Regions from separate parts of the Oceanobacillus sp. CF4.6 genome, predicted to be linked through region 2. Evidence: riboswitches for the same ligand, from Rfam matches in the RefSeq annotation. Region 2 holds a riboswitch; each other region holds the start of a gene.
What was found. Region 2 has a riboswitch for S-adenosylmethionine ahead of ACHABU_RS12940 (5-methyltetrahydropteroyltriglutamate--homocysteine S-methyltransferase). Riboswitches for the same ligand answer to the same signal wherever they lie in the genome.
Positions count from the first base shown of each region.

Region 1 (4,175 bases), on a different contig from region 2:
TTCGCCGCCTCGACAACACCTTTATCTACTTCTTTGAGAGCAATCTCAACGAGTCTCCCATAAAATGGTGCCGAACCGATAATTAGGGCAGGCAATGCTGCATTTGGTCCGCGTATGGTTCCAATCAAAAAATCAGTAAAAGGAAATAACAATAAAATCAATATAATAAAAGGAATAGCCCGAAATATATTTACAAATGCTGCTACGATTAAATTAACATAGCTATTTTGCCAAATTCCATCTTTTGTTGTCAGATAGAGAAGTAGCCCTAAGATGAGGCCTAAAATACATGTCCCAATCAATGCCAGAATTGTCATGTAGAATGTTTCATAAGTAGCTACCCAAAAATCCTCTATATCGATATTCGGAAATAAATTAGTTAGCATCTCGGATAACCTCCACTTCTACTGAGGTTTCTTCCTGAATAAAGCTTACTGCCTTATTAACTTCCTCAATTTCACCTTTCGCCTGGACAAATAATGTACCATATCCGCCAGCCTGAGTTTGTGTTATTTTCCCCTGCAATATATTCAGATCGATATCAAACTTTTTCGCCAATTCACTGATGAGGGCTTGATTTGTAGTTTCCCCAAGAAAATGCAAGCGTAGAATTTTCCCCTCGTTACTATACGTATCGATAATATTCGATATATCATCATCTTCACTACTGGATCCCATAATTTGTTCCACAAACTTCTTTGTAACTGGCATTTTCGGATGTGTGAATACCTCTAGCACTTGCCCTTGTTCCACGACTTTCCCTTGCTCCATGACAGCAACCTGATTACAGATTTTACGAATAACATGCATTTCGTGAGTAATTAAAATGATTGTCAAACCAAGCTTCTTATTAATATCCATCAATAAGTTTAAAATGGAGTTGGTCGTTTCGGGATCTAATGCAGATGTTGCTTCATCACACAGCAATACTTTCGGATTGTTTGCAAGTGCACGCGCAATACCAACACGTTGTTTCTGTCCACCACTTAACTGGGATGGATATGCCTTTTCACGTCCACTAAGCCCGACGAGATCAATTAGCTCTTGCACCCGCAAAGAACGTTCCGCTTTGGATGCGCCTGCTATTTCCAATGGAAAGGCAATATTATCTTCAACTGTTTTTGACCAAAGCAGATTAAAGTGTTGGAAAATCATACCCATTTCCTGGCGTGCAAGCCGTAGCTGTTTCGTATTCAAAGCCGTAATCTCCTGGTTGTCGATGATAACTTTACCTGCAGTTGGTTCTTCCAGTCGGTTTAGCAGGCGTACAAACGTACTTTTACCAGCACCACTATATCCGATTACGCCATAGATTTCGCCTTCTTTTATATGAAGGGTCAAATCGTCAACAGCTGTTATATTTTTCTTATTTAGAGCAAAGATTTTACTTAAACCCTCAATTGAAATCACTATTTATCCTCCTAATGATTCACATTTAATCAACAAAAAACGTCCATCTGCTCGAGAACAGAAAGACGTAATAGTTTACATAAAGTCTCACGTTCTCTCATCTGTCAAAGTACTACTTTGCAGGAATTGGCACCTTTCAAATTTAAATTTGAAGGTTGCCGCGGGTTCAAAGGGCCAGTCCCTCCACCGCTCAAGATAAGAGATAGAAAATATTAAGTTTTGAATCAGTGAGACTATAGTAGCACGGTGAAATATTCATGTCAATATTAAATTTTTGTATCTTTCTATTATCCTTAGCTTTTCGCAAACAACTCAGGCTTATACTTTATTAAATAACTATAGATATTGCCTGTCGAATGGAAGGCATAGATTTTCTCCTTTATTTGGCTGTCTTCCTTAATTAACAGGCATGGGACACTTTCTATTTTATTCTCAATCATAAATTCCGGGTTCAAAGACGCATTCATTTCATAAAATATGTTTTCCTGATGAACCGCTTCAATTTTTTCAAGCATTGCACGTGCAACACTGCATGTTCCACAAAATGGAGTATAAATATAGAGCAACATTCGGTCTTGTTTATGCGTTTCTTCTGTAATAGTTTTCACCTTTTACCACCTTATACCTTTGCACTAAAATAAAAATATGGGATGGACGGAAAAATGTTTGCTGAGTAAAGCACTCGCAAGAATCTTCTCAGGTGTTGCAGCTACTTCGCGGTATTCACTGCTAACATAAATGTGTTCCGCATGTGGAAGTTCGCGAGCAAGTTGTTTCCGTAATTTCATCCCCGACTTATCCTCATCTACCAGTATAAAAACATCCTTCTCATCCAGTTCATATGTTTCCAGTAATTCATCAAATTTCTCCACACCAAGTGTACCATTCGTACAAATAATCGTAACATTGTCGTTGATAATCTTCGCAATCTGCCGTTTGTCTGTCAGCCCTTCGACAATAATTACTTTCTCTGGTTCAGTAGTTATCATCACATAGCACTCCTTATGCAAGCAAGAAAGATGCTTATTTACATCCATTATATGATAAAACTAAGGCTGACTATACACAATTGTGTGCTTTAGTCAGCCTACGGAGCATTATTCTTCGGTTAATTCTTTGTATTGATCAGGTGTAAGTAGTTCATCAAGCTCAGATTCATTAGACGGTTCCACTACAACCATCCATGCTTTCTCGTATGGTGATTCGTTTACAAACTCTGGGCTGTCATCCAACTCTTCATTTACTTCAACTACTTTGCCACTTATTGGAGCATACAATTCAGAAACTGTCTTAACAGATTCAACACTACCAAAGGGCTCATCTACGGTTAGCTCATCACCAACTTCAGGTAATTCCACAAAAACGATATCGCCAAGTTCATCCTGAGCAAATGCCGTAATACCGATTCGTACATTTCCATTCTCTTTTTTAATCCATTCGTGTTCTTTTGAATACAATAATTCCTCTGGTAAGCTCATTCTTATCCCTCCAATAATTAATTCCAATCTAACTATACAATTTAATGCTCTCTTTTTCTAGTCCCTGTTATACTTATTTCCAATTTTCCTGGAATGTTTCTTCTTTGAAACCGACTGTAACAATCTCGCCATCTGTTACAATGGGCCGCTTAATCAGCATTCCATCAGATGCCAATATTTCCGCCATTTCTTCCGTGCTTGCATCCTTGATTTTATCTTTGATACTTAACTCGCGGTACTTCTTCCCACTCGTATTAAAAAATTTCTTTGCCGGAAGATCACTTTTCTCCATCAGATTCATTATTTCTTCTTTTGACGGACTCTCTTCCACAATATGTACACTTGTATAATCGACATTATTAGTTTCAAACCATTTCTTCGCATTCTTGCATGTTCCACAATTTGGATACCAATAAAATGTTAATGCCACCCGATAACCCCCTCATACCACTAAATTGAATTTCATTATATCAAACCCAATGTGCATTAATCCATTATAAGTGCTTTTAGTTAAGCTTCTTTTCGTAATGTTTGCTGATTTATAATCTTCGTAGTTAAGATAAAATACGAAGTAACTACTAGCTGATATCCAAAATCGTGTGCTTCCATCGCCGTCCGGGATCGCTCTGGTGAAGTTGTTGATGCTATGTCAGCTACCCGCGAATGTAGTAATAGTCAGCAACCCTTCTAACTAGCTCTGGGAAATACACGTAGACTTCTGCGGGAGGAAAGGCATAGGTGAGACTCTGAAATGCGTCAGCATGAAGAGGCTCACCAGCCGCCCGCGAAAAGAGAAGTGTATTTCCCAGAGCGGTCGCCGAAGTTCCTGCATACTGATAGAAAACCAGCAGTTACGTCGCACTTTATAGATTTGCCGCAAAAGAACAGCCTTTGTTAAAAAGCAAAAGTCTCTACTAGAACCGCAGAGACTTTCTCATCATTATAAAACGTATTTTTCTTCTTTAATAATTTCTGCTGCAATTTCACGTTTTTTAATTACAACATTTATTGGTGTGTGACGAGTCAATTTACGTAAGGATGACAGCATCGTACGGAGTGTGTCCCCTTCTTCAACCGTTATCAATGTTTCTTTTGCATTCGCTTCAATACGATTGAATGCTTCCTGAACATACACTTGTGTATATAGCAACTTGATATTATTTTTATCTTCTCCGTTTTTACTGATTGCTTTTTCTGTACGAAGGATTGCTGACTCCATATTGTAAACTTCTGCTGTCATATCAGCTAAATTCACAAGAATCTCTTGCTCTCTTTCCAGGTTTTTGC
Region 1 covers NZ_JBIMEX010000002.1:76,386-80,560, forward strand. Annotated here, with positions in the region: gene ACHABU_RS03995 (methionine ABC transporter permease) at 1-386, opposite strand, end outside; gene ACHABU_RS04000 (methionine ABC transporter ATP-binding protein) at 376-1,410, opposite strand; SAM riboswitch class I at 1,505-1,612, opposite strand; gene ACHABU_RS04005 (thioredoxin family protein) at 1,704-2,018, opposite strand; gene ACHABU_RS04010 (toprim domain-containing protein) at 2,043-2,399, opposite strand; gene gcvH (glycine cleavage system protein GcvH) at 2,508-2,888, opposite strand; gene ACHABU_RS04020 (arsenate reductase family protein) at 2,962-3,318, opposite strand; gene ACHABU_RS04025 (acyl-CoA dehydrogenase family protein) at 3,829-4,175, opposite strand, start outside.
Region 1: it holds a riboswitch for S-adenosylmethionine, as region 2 does, so the genes downstream of both, ACHABU_RS04000 (methionine ABC transporter ATP-binding protein) here and ACHABU_RS12940 (5-methyltetrahydropteroyltriglutamate--homocysteine S-methyltransferase) in region 2, are expected to answer to the same signal.

Region 2 (4,175 bases):
CCGCTTTAATGCGTGCTTTGATTGCTTCTTTATCTTCCAGTTCACCGGATTTAGATGTAACTGCACCAATAACTACTTGTGCTCCACCATTTGGAATATATTTCAAAGGTTCAAAACTCCCGGAACGCTCATCATCATATTCAAGGAAGAAACCATCTACCTTTTCTTTAGCGAATAGAGTTGGAGCAATTTCCGCATAGCTTCCAGTAAACGCCCATGTAGAACGGTAATTTCCTCGGCATAAATGAGTTGTTACATACAAGTCATCTGGTTTATTTTCAAGGGATTCGTTTACAACACGCAATGCCAGTTCAATTAATTTCTCTTTTGAATATCCATCTTCCGTTAATTGGAAGTCAGGAGATGACAGACCTGCAATATATACATCATCTAATTGTAAATAACGTACACCTGCATCATAGAAAGCTTTAATCGCATCTTGGTATGTTTTTATGATGTCATTGGCATATTCTTCAATATCCGCATAAATTTCCGGATTCCGTATACCTGCTTCAAACAATTGATTAGGGCTCGGAATGGCTTGCTTTGGAATTGCACGGTCACCAACGATTTCTTTAAAATCAATAAAATCTTTCACAAAAAAATGATCTGGGTTAAATGAAATTTTACCGGTATTGCGAATGTGATGTTTATCTGTTTCGATGCCATCAAATACATACCCTTTTTCTTTTTCATAGCCTTCGATACCATTCAAATTTTCCAGGAAATCGAGATGCCACCAGCTACGGCGGAATTCGCCATCTGTAACTGCCTGTAATCCAATTTCAATTTGCTTATCGACAATGCGCTCGATTTCTTTTGTTTCGACTTCACGTAATTGGGAAGCTGAAATCTTTCCTTCTTTAAAATTTTCTCTTGCCTGGTGCAAATTTTCTGGTCTCAGGAAGCTTCCTACATGGTCTGCTTTGAAAGGAGCTTTAACTACTGTTTTTGTCATTTTATTTCCCCTTTTCTAATATGTAATGTTATTTCTAAAATAGTGATAGGGAGCTTAACCCCAAAGTTCTTTTGAAACGTCAACAACGAATTTCAATTTGTCCCACTGTTGTTCTTCAGTAAGTTTATTACCGTGATGTGTCGACGAAAATCCACACTGTGGGCTTATACATAATTGTTCAAAGGGGACATATTTCGCCGCTTCTTTTACCCGCGTTTTAATTGCCTCTTTATCTTCGAGTTCACCAAACTTGGATGTTACTGCACCGATAACTACCTGTGCTCCACCATTTGGAATATATTTCAATGGTTCGAAACTTCCAGAGCGTTCGTCATCATATTCCAGGAAAAAACCATCTACTTTTTCTTTTGCAAACAGTGTTGGTGCAATTTTTGCGTAGCTTCCTTCAAATGCCCACGTAGACTGATAGTTTCCGCGACATAAATGGGTTGTAACGGTTAAATCCTCTGGTTTATCTTCCAGAACTTCGTTGACAACTCGCAATGCTAAATCTATCAGTTGCTGTCTGGAATAGCTGCCTTCTATAGATGGATTGTCATCTGCTGATAGTCTTGCAATATACACATCATCCAGTTGAATATAACGTGCACCGACATTGTAAAATGCTTTTAATGCAGCGCGGTAAGCTTCGATAACATCATCTGCGTATGCTTCAATGTCCGGATAAATTTCCGGATTTCTAATACCAGCGATAAATAACTGATTTGGACTTGGAATCGTTTGTTTAGGAACTGCACGATCGCCTACCATTTCTTTTAACTCCATAAAATCATGAATGAATGGATGGTCCTCGTTGAAAGAAATTTTTCCAGTGTTTCGTACACTGTGTTTTTCTGTTTCAACACCATGGAAATTCTGTCCTTTCTCTGGTTCAAATCCTTCAAGTCCATTCAGATTTTCTATGAAATCATAATGCCACCAGGTACGTCTGAATTCTCCGTCGGTTACTGCTTCTAAACCAACTTCAATCTGCTTATCTACAACTCTTTTAATTTCCTTTGTTTCCACTGCCCGTAATTCCTCAGCAGTAATGTTTCCATCTTTAAATTCTTTTCTCGCAATATGTATGGCTTCCGGACGCAGTAGGCTTCCTACATGGTCTGCTTTAAATGGTGCATTTCCTTTTTTCTTGGACATTACTTCACCTCATCTTAAGTTTTACAAACAAAAAAACCTCTTCCAAAGATAAGAAGAGGTTTAGATACCGTGACTAGTTTCTCTTCTTATCTTCAAGCAGATCACTGCTTCTGGAATTGGCACAGTACATTTTCAGTCTGTTGCCGAGGCTTCAAAGGGCCAGTCCCTCCACCTCTCTAAATAAGAAATACATATTTAATTAACTGTTAATAGACAGAATACATGCTAAAATCGAATAAGTCAAGAATAGATTAAATAATCTACTAAAAGATACGTCACTTACTTCGTTAATTCTTGTTGTGGAATTCTATAAAGCAATAGAGATTACTTAAGAAACTGTTTGCTTGGCATTTAATAGTAGTAACGATAAAATAGAAATTATAAAGTTTTAATCTTATTGTTGCATCTACTGGAGATTAATGAAAAGGGGACAGTAATATGTTAAGTAAAGTAACTGAAAATATATTCAAACTCGTTATCCATATTCCCGGTGGAATGCATGAAGTGAACAGTTATCTTATAAAAGGAAATAACGGTTATACAGTTATTGATACCGGTTTATATTCAAAAGAAGCGATGGACACGTGGAAAATAGTATTGGAATCAGGTGTAGTAGTTGAAAAAGTTATTTTGACACACACCCACCAGGATCATATCGGTCTTGCAAAATGGTTTCAGGAGCACATTGGTGTTCCTGTTTTTACTTCTAAGCTTGGATATAAAGAAATGTTGAAAGGCCGTAACGCCGACGCTTCTAATAGGAAACTCAAAGGGCTAATTAAGAAACATGGTATTCCTGAATTACCCGATCATCTTAAAAATGATTCACTTATTTATGATTTTGAGCCCGATGGTTTCTTTGAAGAACATGATAAAATCCAATTTGGCAATGATTTCTATGAAGTAGTCTGGACACCTGGTCATGCTCCCGATCAGTATTGCTTTTACCAAAGGGAAAAAAAGGTAATGATAGTGGGAGACCATGTATTAAAAAATATCTCTCCTGTAATTGGACTATGGACAGGAGAAGAATTAAATCCAATGAAAGAATACTATCATTCGCTTGCAAAAATAATCAATTATCCGGTCGATATTGCGCTTCCAGGTCATGGTGAAGCGATTATGGACTTAGAGGAACGTGTGCAAAGAATAAAAGAAAAGCATGATTATCGTCTGCAGCAACTGTTGGAACATATATCTGAAAAAGGGAAGACAGCAAACGATTTATGTGAAGTAATTTATGGGGAGTCAACGATTCATACATATATTAGTCCATTTATGGCTACGTTAACCCGATTAATTTATTTGGAAGCAGTAGGCGAACTTTTGAGAGTGGAAGAAAATGGAATCGTATTCTTCAAAAAGTCGATACACGGAAGCAACGCTCAGAGCAAGTTCCTAAAAAACCTTTAATTTCACGGGAGAATTTATCATGTACAAAAATTCGGAACGATTTATAACTGCATTTAATCGAATTGAAAAAGAGATAAAAGCATTGCTTATTAAAAAAGAAATGGGTTTTTCCAGAGCTGTCAGAGTGCTTCGAGATTCTAATGCAATTATTAAACGGTACACGGATGACTTACTGGAATTTGCTGAACTAAGAAATGCGATTGTTCATAACAAAATTGATATGGCTTTTGCGATTGCTGAACCACATGATACTGTCGTAGAACGTATCGAAAGAATTGAACAGGAACTCACCCGTCCACGCAAAGTAGATCCACTTTTTATAAGAAAAGTGATATCCTTTCAGCAAAATGAGCCAATGACCAATATGCTGGAAGTCATTAATCACAAGGGGATAACAAAATTTCCTGTTTATAACGATGACGAATTCCAAGGGTTGATTACGCATAAGGGGATTACGAAATGGCTGGCAAAAGGAATGCAAGATGGTACAGTACCTTTATTGGACACCAAATTGAAGGAAATCCTTCAATGTGAGAAAAATGATAATTATAAATTTATATCAAGAGATACATCTGTATATGAGGCAATGGAAATTTTTAAGAAGCAGATTGGAAAAGGATATCGCCTGGAAGCATTGCTCATAACA
Region 2 covers NZ_JBIMEX010000008.1:25,102-29,276, forward strand. Annotated here, with positions in the region: gene ACHABU_RS12935 (5-methyltetrahydropteroyltriglutamate--homocysteine S-methyltransferase) at 1-958, opposite strand, end outside; gene ACHABU_RS12940 (5-methyltetrahydropteroyltriglutamate--homocysteine S-methyltransferase) at 1,013-2,116, opposite strand; SAM riboswitch class I at 2,200-2,303, opposite strand; gene ACHABU_RS12945 (MBL fold metallo-hydrolase) at 2,555-3,529, shown strand; gene ACHABU_RS12950 (CBS domain-containing protein) at 3,549-4,175, shown strand, end outside.

Region 3 (4,175 bases), on a different contig from region 2:
GCAGTTTTGTTATTTTTTCGGGTCTGTAACGGTAAACGGGCGCATCATATCATAATCTTCATGTTCAAGAGTATGGCAATGCCACACGTAGTCACCGGGTGAGAAATAACGAATTATTCTATAGTAAAGACTAGGCAGTGAAAAGGGTTAAAACTAGATATTTGTGTTAAAATTTAATAGAGAATCATTTAAAGGTTTCAGGTTAAACGAATAAATTCGAAAATTTATTTAAATAGTAGATTCACTTTTCACCTTTTTACAATAGATAGATAGCTATAAGTTTATGTGATGGAAGGATTGTTCTGGATGGAAATCATAGGGGGATTATTATTCTTACTCTCAGCCATGCTAATCATTGGTGTATTAACGACGAAATTCTCTTCTCGATTAGGAGTGCCTTCACTTATTCTTTTCCTAATTGTTGGTATGATACTTAACAGATTTATATATTTTGAGGAAGTTCGGCTAACCCAATTTATTGGTATATTGGCATTAATCATTATTCTATTCGATGGTGGTACCCAAACAAAATGGGGAAGAATGCGGCCAATCCTTGTTCCTGCTACTTCTCTGGCAACACTGGGAGTCTTCATTACGACGATTGTAACTGGTGTAGCAGCTATGTATATTTTGGATTTTTCATTATTGGAGGGACTTCTTTTAGGTGCGATTGTTGGATCAACGGACGCAGCAGCCGTATTTTCGGTATTAGGAAATAAAAACTTTAATAAGCGACTGACATCTACATTGGAGGCGGAGTCTGGTTCGAATGATCCGATGGCTGTATTTCTTACCGTTATGTTAATTGAAATGATTCAAATCCCCGACATGTCGATCTGGTCTGCAGTCGGAGGCTTTTTCTTGCAAATGGGTCTTGGCCTTGGGTTAGGACTACTGCTTGGTAAAATCACTGTTGTTGTTATAAATAATATAAAACTGGATATTTCCGGCTTATACCCTGTACTTGCAATGGGATCTGCTGTTTTTACGTATGCATTAACCGATTTCCTTGGAGGTAGCGGTTTACTCGCAGTTTATGTCATGGCCGTATTTGTTGGTAACAGCGATTTAACACACCGATTTTCTATTTTAAGGTTTAATGAAGGTTTTGCCTGGATGATGCAAATTGTGATGTTTACCTTGCTTGGACTGCTTGTTTTTCCGGAACAACTAACAGCCGTATTTTGGGAAGGGATTCTGATTGCCATTATTTTAATGTTTGTTGCACGTCCGATTGCTGTTTTTGTCAGTATGCTGTTTATGAAATACGATGTAAAACAAAAATTATTTATTTCATGGGCAGGTTTAAAAGGTGCCGTTCCGATTGTGTTGGCTACCTATCCGATTTTATCGGGTCTGGAAAATAGTAATCTGATATTTAACACCGTATTTTTCGTTGTATTAATTTCTGCCTTAGTTCAAGGAAGCACTTTATCCTGGCTTGCTGAAAAGCTAGGTTTAACGGAAGAAGAAGAGGATGGAAATGCAAGCATTGAATTAATCAATTTGGGGAATACGGACTCGGAAATTATGAAGGTAACCATACCAAAACGTTCCCCGGCAATTGGTACGTCATTAATCGATTTGGAATTACCCGATGCGACATTAATCATTGGGATTACTCGGAATAAAAAATTATTGACGCCAACAGGTACGTCGATCATTGAAAAAGGGGACACGCTGTTCGTCTTGAGTGATAAAGAAAACAGGAAAAAAGCAAAAATAGCATTATTGGGAAAGCAAAAACACCAGGAAGTTTAATTGATCGTTATGTCCTATAATCGCTTCTGATTATAGGACATCGTTGTCATGTGGGAAAATTGGTTTCAGCAACAGTTAGAATCTAGGAATTCCATACAAAAAAATCAATTGACATGATATTTATTATCGATTAGTATTATTCTCAGCACGAATAAAGTCTATCTTATTAATAGCCGTTGAGACGAGGGGTCAAAGATACGGTGGCAAACCAATCTGTTTTAAACAATCAGATCATGGGGCCCAACCTGAGCACAAAATTTTGCATTTTGTGAACAATAAGAGGATAAGCAGCTGATATTAATCGAAGCTTTCCTTAGGTTGTAGGAGAGCTTTTTTGTATGCCTAAAATTATTTTTTTTGTTAGGAGGGTTAATGTTGGCAGAGAAAATTTTATTTAACTTAGAGTCTGTATCTGAAAGACATCCCGATAAAAACGCAGATCAGATTTCGGCTGTAGTACTGGACGCAGCGCTTGAGCAGGATTCCTTTTCTAGGGTAGCCTGTGAAGTGTTTGACACGACAAATACGGTTATTATAGGTGGGGAAATTACCACTATAGCCTTCATAGATATCGAAAAAATTGCAAGAGATACATTCATTGAAATAGGGTACACGGTATCATCAACATGTTGAACTTACGTAAGCTGCAAGATAAACAATTAGCCGTATATGGACACTTTGGCAGAAGCAATCACCACGTCTCGTGGGAAAGAATAGATAAAGTAGAAGAGCTAAAACAAGCATTATCAATCTATGATTTTGCAGGAGTTGGACAATCATGATGAACGACTTGCAAGAGCGTGTAACGAAAAGTATTTCATTGGTTGATCAGGATAAGATGCCCTTGTTTGAAGCTTTAGTGCACTATGCAAAGCAAGAAGTAACCCCATTTGATGTACCAGGTCATAAAATGGGTGCGCAAATGAATCCGTTAAAGATGGCACTTGGGGAAACGACGATGCGGATGGATGTTAATTCCATGAAAGAGCTTGATTTATTAAGTCATCCCCAATCTGTCATTAAAGAAGCACAAGAATTGGCTGCCGATGCGTTCGGCGCCGATCATGCATACTTTCTCGTGAATGGAACAACGATTGGCATTCATGCCATGATTATGGCAGCCTGTAAGCCGGGAGATACATTACTCGTACCCCGAAATTGCCATAAATCCGTCATGGATGGGATTATTTTAAGTGGAGTGAAACCAGTATTTATTCAGCCGGAAGTTGATTACCACTTTGGAATTTCCCACGGTATTTCGATTTCCAATGTAAGAAAAGCCATCGAAGAGCATCCAGAAGCAGGGACGTTACTGGTTACCTACCCGACTTATTTCGGATCGATGAGCGATTTGGCAACAATTTGCACGATTGCCCATGACCGGGATATGACGGTCATTGTCGATAGTGCGCACGGTGCCCATCTTGGCTTTATGTCGGAGGAGATGATCGATCCTATCTCTGCTGGGGCAGATGTTGTAACGGTAAGCATGCATAAGACTGGTGGCTCCTTAACACAAAGTTCAATCCTTCTCCTTAACAATAATAGAATCGCCTCTCAACAGATTCAAAAAGCACTGGATATGCTGCAGACAACGAGTGCAAATTACTTGCTTATGAGTTCGCTGGATGTAGCAAGGAGGGAACTCTCGCTCTATGGAAATGCGCGTTACAGTCAGTTAAAACCAATTATAGAAGAAGCGATAAATGAAATTGAGTCGACGTCAAGCTATGAAATATTGAAAGCTCCATATGTAAAAGCCCATTATGATCAATTTTATGACTGGACGAAATTAGTTATCCGTGTGAATGGTATAGGTTTAACGGGATTCGAAGTCTATCGTCTTTTAAAAGAAAAATATGGAATACAAATGGAACTCGCTGAAGGCTATGTTATCATGGCCGTAGTTACTGGATCGGATACGAGGGAATCGATTGAAAAACTTGTTTTGGCTTTAAAGGATATTGAAAAAAACCTTGGTCACCGATCCATGATTATGCTGCCACATGTTACAGCAGATCAGGTTAATGAACTCGTTATAAGCCCAAGGGATGCATTCTATGCTGCACAGGAGTCGGTTCCCATTGATGATGCTGTTGGTAGAATATGTGCAGACACATTAATGATCTATCCACCGGGGATACCGCTTGTGATTCCAGGGGAACGGATATCCAGGGACATTCTCAAGCAATATCATTATTATCGTCAGACATTTGGAAATGTGTTAACGGAAGCTAAAGAAACGAACCATATAACAGTTATAAAGGAGAATGCGTAAAATGGGATTAGAAATAAAGGCATTAGGGAGACATGTTTTAATTGAGTTTTACGGTTGTCCAAGCAAAGTGATTGAAGATAATGCATTAATTGAAAAGCATATGCGTGGAGCGGCAGATTATTCTGGTGCGACAATT
Region 3 covers NZ_JBIMEX010000001.1:540,031-544,205, reverse strand. Annotated here, with positions in the region: partial or broken gene ACHABU_RS02895 (multicopper oxidase domain-containing protein) at 10-120, opposite strand; gene ACHABU_RS02890 (potassium/proton antiporter) at 307-1,761, shown strand; SAM riboswitch class I at 1,922-2,043, shown strand; gene ACHABU_RS02885 (S-adenosylmethionine synthetase N-terminal domain-containing protein) at 2,137-2,394, shown strand; gene ACHABU_RS02880 (hypothetical protein) at 2,388-2,543, shown strand; gene ACHABU_RS02875 (aminotransferase class I/II-fold pyridoxal phosphate-dependent enzyme) at 2,540-4,039, shown strand; gene speD (adenosylmethionine decarboxylase) at 4,053-4,175, shown strand, end outside.
Region 3: it holds a riboswitch for S-adenosylmethionine, as region 2 does, so the genes downstream of both, ACHABU_RS02885 (S-adenosylmethionine synthetase N-terminal domain-containing protein) here and ACHABU_RS12940 (5-methyltetrahydropteroyltriglutamate--homocysteine S-methyltransferase) in region 2, are expected to answer to the same signal.